2 regions of the Flavihumibacter sp. genome follow, and region 1 is predicted to be linked to the other one. Evidence: riboswitches for the same ligand, from Rfam matches in the RefSeq annotation. Region 1 holds a riboswitch; the other holds the start of a gene.
What was found. Region 1 has a riboswitch for thiamine pyrophosphate ahead of V6M43_RS16225 (PSD1 and planctomycete cytochrome C domain-containing protein). Riboswitches for the same ligand answer to the same signal wherever they lie in the genome.
Positions count from the first base shown of each region.

Region 1 (7,914 bases):
CCTTCATAACCGGGTTCAAGGGAAAGCATGAGCCCCATCAAAGCTGCCAGATTTGTAAAGGCAGCCGCCAGTAACAATAATGTACTTCCGGTTTCATCCTCTGTTTCGGATAGCTGGAAACGTTTTCTATATGCGATCTCCCAAACAACAACCATCAGCAGCAAAACCACCGGAAAATGCAAAACAAGGGGATGCATTCTGCCCACAACCTGCAACCACAATGGCATTGCCAGGCGATCTTCTACTAATAGCAGGAAGAATAATAAACAGTTGCCTGCAAAAACGATATTGTATAATAAATTTTTCCAGTGTCGCATCAGGCTTTGATAATATCGTTTACAATTTTACCGGCAACATCTGTTAGCCTGTACCTGCGACCAAGGTGTTTAAAAGTAAGTTGCTCGTGATCCATTCCCATAAGATGTAAAACGGTAGCGTGGAAATCATGTACATGTACCGGATTGCTGGTGATATTATATCCGAAGTCATCTGTTTCCCCATACACCCCGGGCTTAATTCCTCCACCTGCCATCCAGATGGTAAAACATCGAGGGTGGTGATCACGGCCGTAGTTATCTTTTGTAAGCGGTCCCTGGCAATAATTGGTACGCCCGAATTCTCCACCCCAGATGACGAGGGTCTCATCAAGCATCCCTCTTTGTTTCAGGTCTTTTATGAGGGCTGCAGACGGTTGGTCGGTATCAGCACACTGGCCTTTTATTTCAGCAGGGAGGTTTCCATGTCCATCCCATCCCTGGTGATAAAGCTGAACAAATCGAACGCCGTTCTCAGAAAGTTTCCGGGCAAGCAGGCAGTTGGCTGCATAAGTACCTGGCACCAGGCATTCAGGGCCGTATAATTTTATAATGGATTCGGGTTCGTTACTGATGTCAGTTACCTCAGGTACCGCAGTTTGCATGCGATAGGCCATTTCATACTGCTGGATCTTAGCATTGATTTCGGGATCACCAAATTCCTTCAAACCTTGCTCGTTCAGTGCTTCCAGTTGGTCGAGCATATTACGTCGGTCGGCACGGGTAACAGAGGCATGATCATTCAGGTAAAGAACCGGGTTTTCTCCACTGCTGAACTGAACACCCTGGTGAACGGAGTCCAGAAACCCATTGGTCCATAGCTTTGAATATACACCCTGACCATTTCCTTTTCCTTTTGATAATAAAACGCAGAAGGCAGGCAGGTTTTTGTTTTCACTACCCAGTCCATAACTAAGCCATGAGCCCATACTAGGCCTGTTTCCAACCTGTGCACCTGTCTGGAAAAAGGTGAGTGCGGGATCATGGTTGATAGCTTCCGTGTACATGCTTTTAATGATACAGAGTTCATCTGCAATACCGGCTGTATATGGAAGCAGTTCACTGATCCATGCCTTTGATTCACCGTATTGTGCGAAATCGAAAAGTGAACCGGCCAATGGGAATTTAGTCTGCTCAGCTGTCATTCCGGTGAGCCTTTGCCCCATGCGGATCGACTCAGGAAGATCCTGTCCGAATTTCTCTCTCAGCATGGGTTTGTAATCAAATAATTCAAGTTGGGAGGGCGCACCATTCTGAAAGAGGTAAATAATCCTTTTTGCTTTAGGGGCAAAATGTGGTAACTGTTCCAGTATGGCTTCTTCATTGGCCTTTCCACTGAAAAGGTCGGGTATCAGTAAAGAACCAAGTGCAGCGCTTCCTATGCCCAGGCTTAGCCTGGAAAGAAACCGGCGCCGGTTCATCTGGAGTCTGTATTCCAATGCTTGTTTGGCCATCATCAGGTTTTTACAATGGATTCCTCCATGTTATAAATGAGGTGAATAGTCTTCATCAAAGCAGCCTGCAGGTTGCTATCCAGATCAGGATTATGTTTATACTCTCCAACTGCGAGGGTTTCTTTTGCAGCCAGTTTCTTTGACCGGAACAAGGCAAGTTGTTCATCATAATATTTCAGAAGGATAGCTAACTCCTTTTTAGTGGCTTTCCTGCAAACAATTCTCCGGAAGGCATTTTGAATGTTCGTTTGTGCATTAGTGTCAGACTCCAGTAATCGCTGTGCAAAAACCCTTGATGCCTCAAGAATCATTGGATCATTTAGCATGGCAAGGGCCTGTAAAGGGGTATTTGTTTGCAGTCGCTTCACTTCACACTGATCACGGTTACTTGCATCAAATAACATAAGCGAAGGAGGAGGTACTGTCAGTTTAATAAATGTGTACATCCCTCTTCTGTATAGCGCATCACCTTTATCTTGTTTATATGTAGCCAGTTCACCGCGGCCTGAAGTAGCTGTTTCCCATAGCCCGTCGGGCTGGTAAGGTTTAACACTTGGTCCTCCGATATCAGGAACAAGCAGTCCACTACTGGCAAGCACCATATCACGAACCCATTCTGCCTTCAACCTATTGCGGGGGGCGTGGGAAAGAAAAACGTTTTCCGGGTCGAGGTCAAGACTTTTCTTTGAGATCTTTGCTGATTGCTGGTAGGTGGCAGACATCACAAGTTGTTTTACCAGCCGTTTAATATTCCATCCATTTTCCATGAAATCAACGGCCAGCCAATCGAGTAATTCGGGATGAGAGGGAAGTTCGCCCTGCATGCCAAAGTCACCTGATGTTTTCACCAATCCCCTTCCAAAAAACTCCTGCCAAAGTTGATTTACAAACACCCGGGCAGTAAGTGGATTCTGCTTACTCACGGTCCAGTTGGCCAATCCAATCCGGTTTTTTGGGAGTGATAAGGTATCATATTTCATTACGGATTGCAGGCCAATGGGAGATACTTCTTCACCCGGCTGGTCATAGGCACCGCGGTTTAAAAGATAGGTCTTACGTAAAGTGTCACGTTCACCCATAACTGATACCATTAACTGGCCGGTATCTTTCTTATTGATAAACTTCATCATGTTACGGACATCATCATCCGAAATAGTCAGGATGGGCTTCTTGGCAGGTTTTGACACCAGGATATCGCCTTCAAAACCAAGTTCCTTTGTATTGTTGAAAAAAGCGTAGATGCTGAAATAATCCTTCTGCGAAATGGGGTCGTATTTATGATCATGGCATTGCGCACATTCAATGGTAAGTCCAAGTATTGCCTTACCATATGTTTTAGTTTTATCGATCACATATTCAACCCTGTATTCTTCGGGTATAACTCCCCCCTCTTCGGTGTATTTATGGTTTCGGAAAAATGCGGTTGCCAGCACCTGTTCTTTTGTAGCATCTGGCAGCATATCTCCTGCAAGTTGCCAGGTAACGAACTGATCATAGGGCATATTGCTGTTGAAAGAATGTATCAACCAGTCGCGCCATGCCCATTGCGTTCGGATATTATCATCCTGGTATCCATAGCTATCAGCATATCGTGCGAGATCAAGCCAGTGCAGGGCCATCTTTTCACCATACTGGGGAAGGTCCAGTAACTTATCTACCATATTGGTATATGCATCAGGATCCTCATCTACCAGGAAACTGTTCATCAGTTCTTCCGATGGTGGCAACCCTGTAAGGTCAAAAGCAAGGCGCTTTAATAATCGTTCCTTATCGGCGGGTGGATTTGGTTCAAGTCCTTTTTCCTTTAACCTGGCCCGGATAAAATAATCGATCTCATTGTTGAGCCCTTCTTTGGTTTTGAACAAAGGAAGAGGTGATTTCTGAGGCAGTACAAAAGCCCAGTGCTTTTCATACTTAGCCCCTTGTTGTATCCATTTCCTGAAAAGCTCTACCTGGTAAGGAGTTAGTGAGCCAAGATGAGATTCGGGGGTAGGCATCTGGTAGTCGGGATCCTGCGAACTAATACGCCGCAACAGTTCGGATTCATCAGGCTTTCCCGGAACGATGGCAAATGATCCTTTTGTTTCTTTTAGTGGTGCGTAGGCGGAATCAGGGATATCCAATCGCAATCCCGCTTCTATTGTATTACCATCCGGACCATGACACTTAAAGCATTTGTCAGAAAGGATGGGGCGAATATCAAAATTATAACTGATGGTTTCCGGAAGTTCAAAAGATTCTTCGCGGCTATCACTTGAACAGCCAAATTGTAAACAGGCAAGCAAACCTGCCATGCAAAATGCAATCAGTTGGTATTTCCTCATATGGCTCCTTAAGCAGTGGCTTAAAGTTAACTTCCATGACCTATTTCTGAAACTTATTTTTTATTAGATGGCACAATTATTTTAACACATTCTCAATAATTCAGATAAAAATCTTAAACTTTAGGTATGCAAAATTGGTTAAAATCACTCATCGCGGGCTACGGGGCTTATAAATGGGGAGGCGGATGTTTGGGAACCATAGTGGTCTTTCTGATCATTTACTGGTTATTGGGAGCAACCGGCTGCTAACATGATTAACAAGTAATTCAGGTCATCTGCATACAACGCAGGTGACTTTTTTATTTATAGGTTATTCTGTAATTAATGGAGATTGTATAAAATGATAAAGCACCGGGGTAAGCCGGCGCCTTATCTGTTCACTGCTTCCCTTCGCAAGCATTACCTTGATCAGGTGGTGGGAGTATAATTCTCAGGTTTGAAATGTGAACCACCTCCTGCAGTGATTGTACTTATAATACTTCTAATTTCATGCCAGTATAACCTTCGCTGTAAATAAGTAATCCACCTTCATTAAAAGTGGAAAATATTCCCCTTCAGCGTTCCTTTTCTTTCCCGGTTATGGTTTCCAAAGTGTACTTGCCATTTCCTGTTATCAGAAAATAAAACAGGAGCATTAGTACTATTAGGGACACGATTAATTCAGGAAATGGCCGAAAGAGATCTTTGTTCCAGTTAACAAATATAATAGCACCAAGCAGTATTGGTATCTGAATAAGGCAGGCGATTCGTGTATACATTCCAAAGATTAGCAGTATACCTCCTAATAGATGGGCAACAAAAATATAGTGTCCCAGAACTATAAGGGCAAAGGGCCCTCCTGATAATGAAGGTGGAAGTTCTGCCAGCAAGGTACTCATGTTCATGGGAAACTGAAGACCCCTGAAACACAAAAAGATACCGAGTGCTATACGAATAATATCTGTCCAGCCGGGGTGATGTCTATCCCCCCAATGCTCAACACGGTGAAGGAGATTCATACAACTTAATTTAGGTGGACCAATTGCTTACTGTAATTTACGAAAAACGGGTGGCATAACAATTATATAAAGAACAGCATATGACCAAACGCTTTTATCTACTGGCTATACTGGTATTGTTACTGGTTGCCGGTGCCTGGTGGGCAATTAAACGTTTCACCGGCTCACCTGATCTTCAGAATGAATTGAAAGACCGACTGGTCAATCTCGTAACCGAAAAAAGTGATGGCCTATACCAGCTTCGCATAGGAGATGTGAATATTGACATAGACAAAAGTTCGGTCATGCTCCGGAAGATTGAACTAACAACTGATTCGGTTGTGCTGGGAAGAAGACGTAAGGAAGGGAACAATCCGCCAACTATTTATGACCTCAAACTTGATAACATCATTATCAGGAATGTTGATGTAATGGCATTCTTGCAGGAAAATAAAGCAAGTCTGGGCGCTATTACTGTTTCAGGTGGTGAGCTATTTATCCGCAAATTTGATGAAGCAGAAGGCAAGCCCATAGAGATGAAGGAAAATAAAAAGGAGGTAGTAAGGGAAGTAAAGAAAGCATTGGAGTCGATTCATATAGACAGTATCCAATTGAATGACCTGAACATTACCTATGCCAACCGAAAAAACCAGCAAAAGAAAGTTAAACAGGTTCATATAGCATTGGCATCTGTTTATATTGGAAGCAATGCGGCATTTGATTCATCGCGCATTTTCTTTGCTAAATCACTAGTACTATCTGTTGACACTATATCGGTACCACTGGGCGAAAGCAAGTATAAACTTGGTGCTAATAAATTAGTGTTAACCATTGATGACAGCAGTATTTCCACCATCCGTGGAATTTATCTCAAACCTAATACCGGGGCCAACGCAGAAGCGGTAGCCAGAAGATCAGGCCTCCAGAAAGATGTTTATGACCTGGAAGCCCGGGAGGTGATCATCAGCAATTTCGATTATAATGCCTTTATGGAAGACAGTGTTATTCGTGGCGATCTGATGATTGTAAGGAACCCGGTATTGGAAGTATATAATGACAGGAGCCAGAAGCCATTAACTGAGTCAAAGGTGGGCAAATATCCTCACCAGATGCTGGCCAGGGTTCCTTATACTATGGAGGTACGCCAAATTATAATTGAGGATGGGCGTGTAAGGTACCGGGAGAGAAATGCAGATGGTGATGCAACGGGACAAATACGTTTCAGTAATATCAATGGCAAGCTGGGCCCTGTGAAGAAAAGCAATTCAACTTTATCGCCACTGGAGGCAAGTTTTGAGGCTTTGTTCATGGATAAGATAAACACAAATGTGCGCTTTAATTTTCCTGATCACAGAAATGGAAGTTTTACAGTGAATGCTGTAATGGGTGCCTTTGATGTTAGATTGCTGAATGAAGCAATACTTCCATTGGGTAATGTTAAGCTAGAGGAAGGGAAGATCAGTTCGCTATCATTCCGGCTTAACGGAAATGACAGGCAGGCAACTGGAACAACCACTATGGCCTATGAGGGTTTAAAGGTTGAAGTGATGAAGAAAGACAAATCAGACGGATACAAGAAAAGTGGTGTTGTGAGTTTACTCGCAAATACCTTCCTTGTGCGTACTAATAATACTAACGATGACAGGCATCCGAATACATACAGGGTCACCTATCGACGTGATCCTACAAAAGCATTTTTCAACCTGATCTGGAAGACTGTATTTTACGGCGTAAAAGGCAATACCGGAATTGGGGAAAAAGGTTTGGATAAGGACAGGGCTACCATCCATGAGTAGGCGCTAAGCCGATTTCCGGATAATGAGTTCCCCTTCAATATTTACCTGTGTGATCTTATTGTTCTTATCAATCCGGTCTAACAAAATTGCTGTTGCCTGCCTTGCCATATCTTCAAGTGGCTGACGGATATAAGTAAGCGGGGCATAGAATAAGTCGAGAGAATCCGTTTCATCAAAACAGATCAGGGCAAGATCTTTTGGTACCCTAAGCGGCAGGGTGTTAATATATTTTACTGCCTGTACAGCAATGGTATTGGAACCAAACAATAATCCATCTACGGGCTGAGCTGCTGATAGAAGATTAGCCACGGCCTTTTCAACTTCATCCTGTCTTGCTTTGAGAGATACCTCTTTAAGACGGCTGCGATTATTGCGGTTACCATTTTCTTTCAGCGCCGCCAGGAATCCTTTTTTACGTTCGGTGAGGTTGAACAATGGACTTTCATAGGTTACCATCCCGATATTATTGCAACCAATTGAAATGAGATGTTGGGTGGCAGTAAAAGCAGCTTTGAAATTATCGAGGGCTACGTAATTGGCATGGATAGCGGGGAAATACCGATCCACCAGAACAAATGGGATATTATTTTCTATCAGTTCATTAAGGCATGATTCAGTACCATCTGTGGCGGCGATAATAAGTCCATCTACCTGCTTATCGAGGAATGTATCCACCAGCTTACAAAATTTCTCGGGCTTTTCGTCGGAGCTCCCGATGATGACGGTATAATTCTTTAATTCTGCTTCGTCTTCAATGATACGTGCCAGGCGGGAAAAGAAAGGATTTGAGATATCAGCGATCACCAGTCCGATGGTAAATGTTTTATTTGTTTTAAGGCTTCTGGCGATCTGGTTGGTGCGGTAATTCATTTCCCGGGCGGCCTCGCGGATTTTACGAGCCGATTCTTCACTGATCCGACCTTCTTTCTTATTGTTGAGCACATAAGAAACCAGGGCGGTAGACACCCCTACCCTGTTAGCAATATCTTTAAGTGATACTTTTTTCTTCATATGACAAAACAGGCAATCGAGGTTGAATTCATGCCAAA
Region 1 is NZ_JAKFDQ010000016.1:313,758-321,671, reverse strand. It holds gene V6M43_RS16235 (FN3 associated domain-containing protein) at 1-317, opposite strand, end outside; gene V6M43_RS16230 (DUF1501 domain-containing protein) at 317-1,768, opposite strand; gene V6M43_RS16225 (PSD1 and planctomycete cytochrome C domain-containing protein) at 1,771-4,092, opposite strand; gene V6M43_RS16220 (hypothetical protein) at 4,219-4,341, shown strand; TPP riboswitch at 4,461-4,558, opposite strand; gene V6M43_RS16215 (DoxX family protein) at 4,647-5,090, opposite strand; gene V6M43_RS16210 (hypothetical protein) at 5,171-6,865, shown strand; gene V6M43_RS16205 (LacI family DNA-binding transcriptional regulator) at 6,869-7,876, opposite strand.

Region 2 (7,914 bases), on a different contig from region 1:
GATAATGATCCTGTTGGTAATTGTCTGTTTCATTGTCATAAGGTTCTCCCGGCTTTTCAGTGCCTGCACTATTGAAGGTGCGGTTGGTTTTGGCCTCTGCCTGTGGAAGGCCATTCCAGGCCTGATAGGTTTTTTCTTTACCTGAAAACACATTGAAACGAATACTCGACTTGTCGTTAAGATAAGCTCCTGAAACATAAAAGGATGAAAGGTTGGAGCTTGCCCTGTCAATATAGCCATCACTTGTTATCCGTGAAAGGCGTGCGTCAATAGTGAAATGATCACTTATTAGTCCACTGCCCGCCTTAACAGTATTTTTCCACGTATTGAACGACCCATAACTATTATTAATTTCAGCATAGGCTTCTTCATTGAATTCATTGGTGCTTATATTTATACTGGCACCAAATGCCCCTGCTCCATTACTGGATGTTCCCACACCCCGCTGAATTTGAATGCTGCTCACTGAGGAAGCAAAATCAGGCAGGTTCACCAGAAACAACCCCTGGCTTTCGGCATCGTTATAAGGAATACCATTGAGTGTCATATTGATCCTGGTGGCATCGCTCCCCCTGATCCTGATCCCCGTATAACCCACGCCATTTCCTGCATCTGAACTTACCACCACAGATGGGGTTTGGTTTAGTAAGAAGGGGAGGTCCTGACCCAGGTTCTGCTTTGAAAGTTCTCTCCCTGAAATGTTGGTGTGGGCAAATGGACTCCTGTCTCCGGCCCTCACCGCCCTTACCTCAACAGGCTGTAAGAATAGATTGTGCCTTTCCATTAAAACAGTATCAACATCTTTATCAATGGTAATTTTAGTAGTACGGAAACCAATACTACTAAGCACTGTGAAAGTTGAATTTGTGGGAATTATTGCATTACCATCAACATCCGTCATCACGGTATTGCCGTTCGGTAATTCAATTGTTACCCCTGTAAGAGGTTGTTTACTCTGTGCATCAATAACTGTAAGCCGGCGTTGTTGGGCCAGCAAGGGGAGAACTGACAATAAAGCGCAAATCCCCAAAAGCAATTTTTTCATTTGAAATAATTAGTTTGAAAAAATGATTTGAGAGAAATGCTGCGAAAGCAAAAGGAGGAATGAATAGATTTGAACCACCTTCCCTGCGCAGGCATTACCCTGTCCAGGTTCTACGGGTATTATCTCAGCATCCGGCAAGTATTACTCAGCCGGGAGCACCCCGAGGAATCTGTTGATTACGATTGTAACCGAAGCGAAATTAAGGTCATTTTTTTTAAATGAGCTGTAACTTTTTGGAATTGTGGTCCGTCTCACTCAAAATACCTTTTTATGAAGAAGATAATATTGATGGCTTTCATGGTTATGGCTGCAGCAGGTGCGTGGGCGCAAACAACTACTGTTAAGGATAGTAATGCCCGCACAAGAAATGTGAGTGGTTTTAAGGGAGTTAAGGTGTCAGCAGGCATCGAATTATTATTGCAACAGGGTGATAAAGATGCAGTTGCGGTGAGTAGCAGTAATCCCGATTATACCGATCGGATTACCACCGTGGTTGAAAATGGCGTGCTTAAAATAGGGATAGATAATAAGGGGCTGGACTGGAAATGGCGCAGGAATGTAAAATTCAAGGCCTATGTTTCTCTCCGTGAATTAGAAAGTTTGAGCGCATCATCCGGCTCAATGGTCAAAACGGGAAGTGCCATTACAGTTGATAAGCTCGAGCTTGATGCCAGTTCGGGAGCAATAATCAATGCAGAATTTAAGGCAAAAAGTATTAGTTCAGATAACAGCAGCGGTGCAATAACTGAATTAAAGGGTACTGTTGACCAACTCAGTGTTGAAGCCAGTAGCGGTGCAATTTTTAAGGGATATGATATTTCCAGCTTGAATTGTTCAGCTGATGCCAGCAGTGGTGCACTTATTCATGTAAATGTATCTAAAGAACTCAGTGCCGAGGCTAGTAGTGGCGGATTGGTAAACTACAAAGGAACTGGAACTATCAGGAAAGTGAGTACTTCAAGTGGTGGAAGTGTAAAATCTAAAAGTTAATTAAGCCTAAAACACTATCATGAAAACATTATTTCTTTCGCTGCTTGTAACATTTGCCTCATTGGCGGTGAAAGCACAGAAATTCATCATAAATGATCCTAATGCCCAGATTCGTACAGTAAGTAGCTTCAAGGGCATAAAAGCGGATACTAATTTTGATGTATATATTACCCAGGGAGATGAAGATGCCGTTGCCGTAAGTGCTTCCAGCGCAAATCAACGAGATCGGATAATCACTAAGGTGGAAAATGGTATTCTGAAGATTGGATTTAATGGTAATGGATGGAAATGGACTGGGAACCAGAAACTAAAAGCATATGTTTCTGTTCGGCAACTGGAAATGATAAATGCTGACGGGGCCTGTGACGTAGAGTTGATGGGAGTAATTAAAGGTGAGAAAATGAGCATTAAAATGGACGGGGCAAGCGATATCAACGGAGAACTGAATGTTAGCGAATTAGAAATGGTACTTGATGGCGCAAGTGATAGCAGGCTAAAAGGTAGGGCAGGCTCATTGTCAGTAAAACTCGATGGAGCAAGTAAGTTCAATTCTTATGGACTCATTACTGATTTTTGCGAAGTAGATGCAGATGGTGCTTCAAAAATGGAGATCACTGTTAATAAAGAACTCACCGTGAGTGCGGGTGGAGTGAGCAAGATCGATTTTAAAGGTACAGGCGTTATCCGCGATATGAGATCAAGCGGAAACGCAAAAGTTACAAAGAAGGACTAACATAGACCGAGACCGGCAAATACATAATTGAATTTCTTAAGCTTTCACAAAAAATATATTTCAATATTATTTGGCGGGAAAACTATTGCGCTGTACATTTGCAATCCAAATCGCGAAGTAGAGCAGCGGTAGCTCGTCGGGCTCATAACCCGAAGGTCGGAGGTTCGATCCCTCCCTTCGCAACAAAGAAAAAGCAGCTTTAAATCAGCTGCTTTTTTTATGCCCCCTCCCAAACCAGGGGTAGTACTACCATAAAATTCTTTTGCCCTTCAATTACCTGGAAACCATCGTGCCGAAGCAATTTATACTTAGATCGAATGTTCTGAAGACCAATTTTCGTAGAAGTTTCCATTTTTAGCTTACGCTGGAGGTTATTGTTGATCACCAATTGTTTTGCTGAGGTTGTAAAAATCTCCAAAACCAAAGGTTGTTCCTTACTGATAATATTATGCTTCACAGCATTCTCAACCACCAGCTGTAAACTATTTGCAGGTAAAGTATAGGGATAATACTTCCTGTCGATCTCAAAGTTGATCTGGAGACCGTCCCCATGCCGTGTTTTCAATAACTGGCAATAACTCTCAATGAAAGCCAACTCTGATTCAAGCGTGGATGCATTTTCATTATTTCTTAATAAATAGCGATACACCTTGCTCAATTCATTTAGAAACTGCTCGGCCTTTTTTTTGTCTTCAGATATTAAACCCGAAAGCGTATTAAAACAATTAAAAAGAAAATGGGGATTAACCTGGCTCTTCAGATTCTCGAATTCCTGCCCCAAACTCATTTGCTCAAGTAATTCCTGTTCTGCCAGACTTTCCTTGTATTTATCTATGGTATAGATAACTTCCCATAAAGTCTCGAATATTATATTGATGCATAAACCAACAAGCAAAAAACCTTTTAAATCCTGTGGATCGTATCTGTATCCGAGGATCTCAAATAGATGGAAGATCACCAGTATCAAAAGGATCGATGGAGTCATTACCAGCAGGTTGGTGAGTAATTTATACATCACTCTTGATTTTGTCTGGTTGAGTTCCGGATATCTTGATCTGATGAAATGGTCATACTGGTAATGCAAATACCATGAACCCATACCAAGTAAGAAAATCAAAGGTGGTGCAATAAACCAGGTACGCGGATCCTTATAAAATCTTTCATCATATAGTACCATTGATAAAATCACGCAAATCACCGGCATCGATAAAAGGAAGCCATACCATTGAACGGAAGGAGGGCGATAGAATTTCATAATATTATCTCCTTTTCTTTAATCAATGGCAGAGAAATTATTCTCTGATGCTCATTTTCTGATATAATCACCTTGTTCTCCTCCAGTAACCGGTATTTATTGAGGAGATTATCCAGCCCTTCTTCATAATCAATGATGTCCTTTCTTATTCTTGGATGTACAGAGTTAGTAATGGTTAGATAATTTTCATCAGTCGTGAGTATATCAATTTTCAGTGGAGCTTCGTTGCTGGCAGAATTAGAATATATAATGTTTTCAAGTATAACATGAAGGCTTAAAGGGGGCAGATGATACTTGCGCCTGGATGCGGGTATTTCAATGTTCGCTGAAATGGCATTCCCAAATCTGGCTTTTATAAGGTATAGGTAGGATAATGCAAACTTTAATTCTTCCTCAAGAGTTACCAGTAGTTCTTCATCGCTTCTTAACATATAACGATGCACCTTGGTCATCTCATTCAGGAATTTTTCTGCAGCATCTTCATTTTCACTTATAAGACTTGAAAGTGAATTGAAGCAATTGAAAAGAAAATGTGGATTCACCTGGCCTTTTAACCCGAGTAATTTTGTTTTCTTATATGCATTTTTCAATTGTTCGGTTTCTGTGATGGATCTTTTCCAACTATTCCAGTTCACCACTGCTTCGTTCAATAGTGTTATTACCGTACTTGAAATTGTTGCAAACAGAAATGCCCACCAAACATTAGAAACGATCAACGTGCAGCTCACAACGGGAAAAATATTATGTAAAGCATACAATCCCGTGATCATAAGTATATTCATAAACATGAAAACCGGAAGCATAACAGCAATACGTCTGAATAGATCTCCATTTGAAGGAAACCGGTCTCTAATTAGAAAAGCAACTCCCCTGAAACATAAGTAGGAGAAGAAGAGAAAGCAGGCAGAAAGAGCAAAACTGCTGAAGAATATCCGGAAACTGGTAAATACACATCTTCCAAATATGATTGCATTTATGCCAATCACAAATGGTAGCATCAGCCAAAGGAATATCAGGGGCTCAGCTTTACTATATTTTCTTAGAGCCATTTTTTTCTATTCTTACTTTTAGTGTGATCGTGGATCCGCTATTGTCATCTTTTATTGTTAACAAAGCACTGATAGTTCGTGCTCTTGCTTCCATTTCTCCGATATTTTTATTGAGTACATGATCTTTTCGTTCCATGTTTGTGCCGGGCGCATTTAACGATAAAAGGAGAAGGCCTTTCTCGAAATCCAGATTTATTCTGGTCAGTTTTGCATGGGAAAGCTCCACCAGGCTTACGATCGCAAGCTTATAGATAATAATGAACTCATGACGGAACTTCATATTGAAATTGAGTTCAGAAACATTTTTTTCAATATTCACCAGAACCGTTGCACCATGCCTGCTTCGCATAGCGTGTGCAACTTCATGTATCCTTTCTATTGTTTTAGGCATGCTGTCATTAGCAGGATCAATGCTCCATAGAACGTCATTCATAGCTATTACCATATTCCTGCTTTTTTGCTGGATATCGTAAATGAATTCCTTGGATTTTTCAGGATCCGTACTGGCTTTCATACCCGCAATTTCACTTAGCACATTGATATTTTGGAGCGTGCTGTTTACATCCTCATGCAGGTTGCCAGCTATTGCACTTCTCATCTGCCACTCACTTTTGACCCTCACCTGCCTCTGCTTGTCGAGCCAGTATAATCCACCTGCAAGTGATAGTGCCAGCAGAGAATAAAACCATGTTGAACGCCAGAATGGCGCTTTTACCACTATTGGTAAACTAGTGATTTGTCCGGGTTTCCCCTCAAGATCATAAGTGGCAATCTTGAGTTCATAATTGCCTGCCGGTAAGTAACTATATACTGCCTGTTTAACAACCCCCGTCTCATTCCATTCATCTTCCAGTCCTTCCAGTTTATAATAAATGCCGTAAAGATTTTGATATGTCAGCGTTGTAAATTCTACCAGTATAGAATTCTGATCATGTCTTAGTGTAAGTACTTTTTCTTTCTCTATGGAATCTGTTGGAAGATATTTATTCATTACAGATATCCCACTGATCTCAACTTTTGGCGGAATGTAATTATCAAATCTCACCTCGGCGGGATCAAATACGATTACATCATGGGAGGTTCCTATTGCAATCCGACCATCATAAAATGAGGTTACTGAAGCCGTGCTAAAGCTATTTGTATGCACGCCATCGGTAGCATTGTATGAACTGACCTTTGATTTTTTGGGTTGGTGGTTAAGGATACCCAGACCTGACGATATCCATATAAACCCCTTTTTATCTTTAGCCAGGTTGCCAATATCATTGGTGGGTAATCCATTCTCAAAACTGAAATGCCTGATATCGCCTGAATGCAGGTTCACAAAATTTAATCCATTTGCTGCTATTACCATGGTGCTATCATCATACTGCAATATGTCAGAACTCGAGTTTGACCTTAATGCCTTTCCCGGCTCGTCGTCACCAGTGTATCGTTTTACCACCTTACCATTTTTAGAATTGATATGGAATACTCCATTGGATGAAGTAGATGCCCAAATATTTCCAAGGCTATCAACCAGCAAACGTGCTATAGTGCTTTGGAGCTTCTGAACCAGGGTCCAGGAATCGGTGTCCGGATCCCACTTCACAATGTTTCCTCTTTGTGTTCCAAACCAAAGTTTTCCAGTTTTGTCCTCAACAACCTGCCTGACAGTACTATTTTCAAAAACAGGAGGACGGATTTTTTCTGTAGTATTGCTGGCTGCCCGGTAAATGAAAATATAGCCGTCCTGGTTACCTCTTACAACATCACCGTTTTCACGCTCATGTATACACCAGGTTAATCCTTCCCCTGCTTTTTCTCCCTGGCTTGAAATGGCCGTTTTGATGGGATTCAGGTTGCTGTCATAAGAAAATACCCCCGCCCCCCAGGTGCTTACAAGTATATTTCCATTTCTTGTCTGCAGCACGTCGGTTACATCAGGTGTGTAAATGGAATCATTACCTGGTCTTCTGTTTCTTAATACTTTGAATTTTTGGGCTGCAGGATTGAACCGGAATAAACCCTTATCTGAGGATATCCAGATATTACTTTCCCTGTCCTCAAATATCATGGAGATATTATCATACCGTATACTGAATTCTCCTGGTATATCATTCCGTATTATCTCAATATTTTTGGTTGCAGGCATTACCTTTCCGAATAAGTTATGACCCCATATCCAGATATTACCATCACGGGTGGCATGCAGTCCTCTGGGTGCATAATATTTATTGGAGAGGGCTTTTCCAATAATCTGATCCCAGTCGTTTTTCCTGTTGGTTGCCGGCTCATAGCTGCGAATAGTAAGTTTGGATGCCGGCCAGGATATACCCCAGAAAGTATTTAAAGGATCACGGTAGGCAAACACCACCTGGCGCAGGTCTGCAAAAGCTTCGATCACACTGTCGCCATCTGCATTGTTGTTTCTGAATGATATGCTCCTGTTGCGTGGATTATATTTTACTAGTCCGGAGTCAGTGCCAATCCAATAATTTCTTTGACCATCCTGCCATAAATAGTAAGGCTTCCAATTTCCGGGAAGTGCTATGTTATTCTTCGAGGAAGAAAATGTTGCCCTTGATTCGTCATATTTGAAAAGTGCATTAGCTGTCAGAACTAATAATACATCCCCATCCGCATCTACATACAGCCCGCCACCGGCTTTTTCACGCTTTTCTTTGGGATAATCAATGGTGATATTATGAAACGAGAAGTCGAATGTGTTGAGGTATCCCACCTTCATTCCATCCATTATCATCCATAACCGATCATTTTTATCCAGTAATAGGTTATGTATCATGCCTTCGGGGAGCGGGACGCCATTTGACCCTCGCCGGATACCGATGAATCGCTGACC
Region 2 is NZ_JAKFDQ010000011.1:91,020-98,933, reverse strand. It holds gene V6M43_RS14525 (TonB-dependent receptor) at 1-1,045, opposite strand, end outside; TPP riboswitch at 1,109-1,218, opposite strand; gene V6M43_RS14520 (head GIN domain-containing protein) at 1,316-2,035, shown strand; gene V6M43_RS14515 (head GIN domain-containing protein) at 2,055-2,768, shown strand; tRNA gene V6M43_RS14510 (tRNA-Met) at 2,880-2,951, shown strand; gene V6M43_RS14505 (sensor histidine kinase) at 2,986-4,023, opposite strand; gene V6M43_RS14500 (sensor histidine kinase) at 4,020-5,072, opposite strand; gene V6M43_RS14495 (ligand-binding sensor domain-containing protein) at 5,053-7,914, opposite strand, start outside.
Region 2: another riboswitch for thiamine pyrophosphate. It lies ahead of V6M43_RS14525 (TonB-dependent receptor); the one in region 1 lies ahead of V6M43_RS16225 (PSD1 and planctomycete cytochrome C domain-containing protein).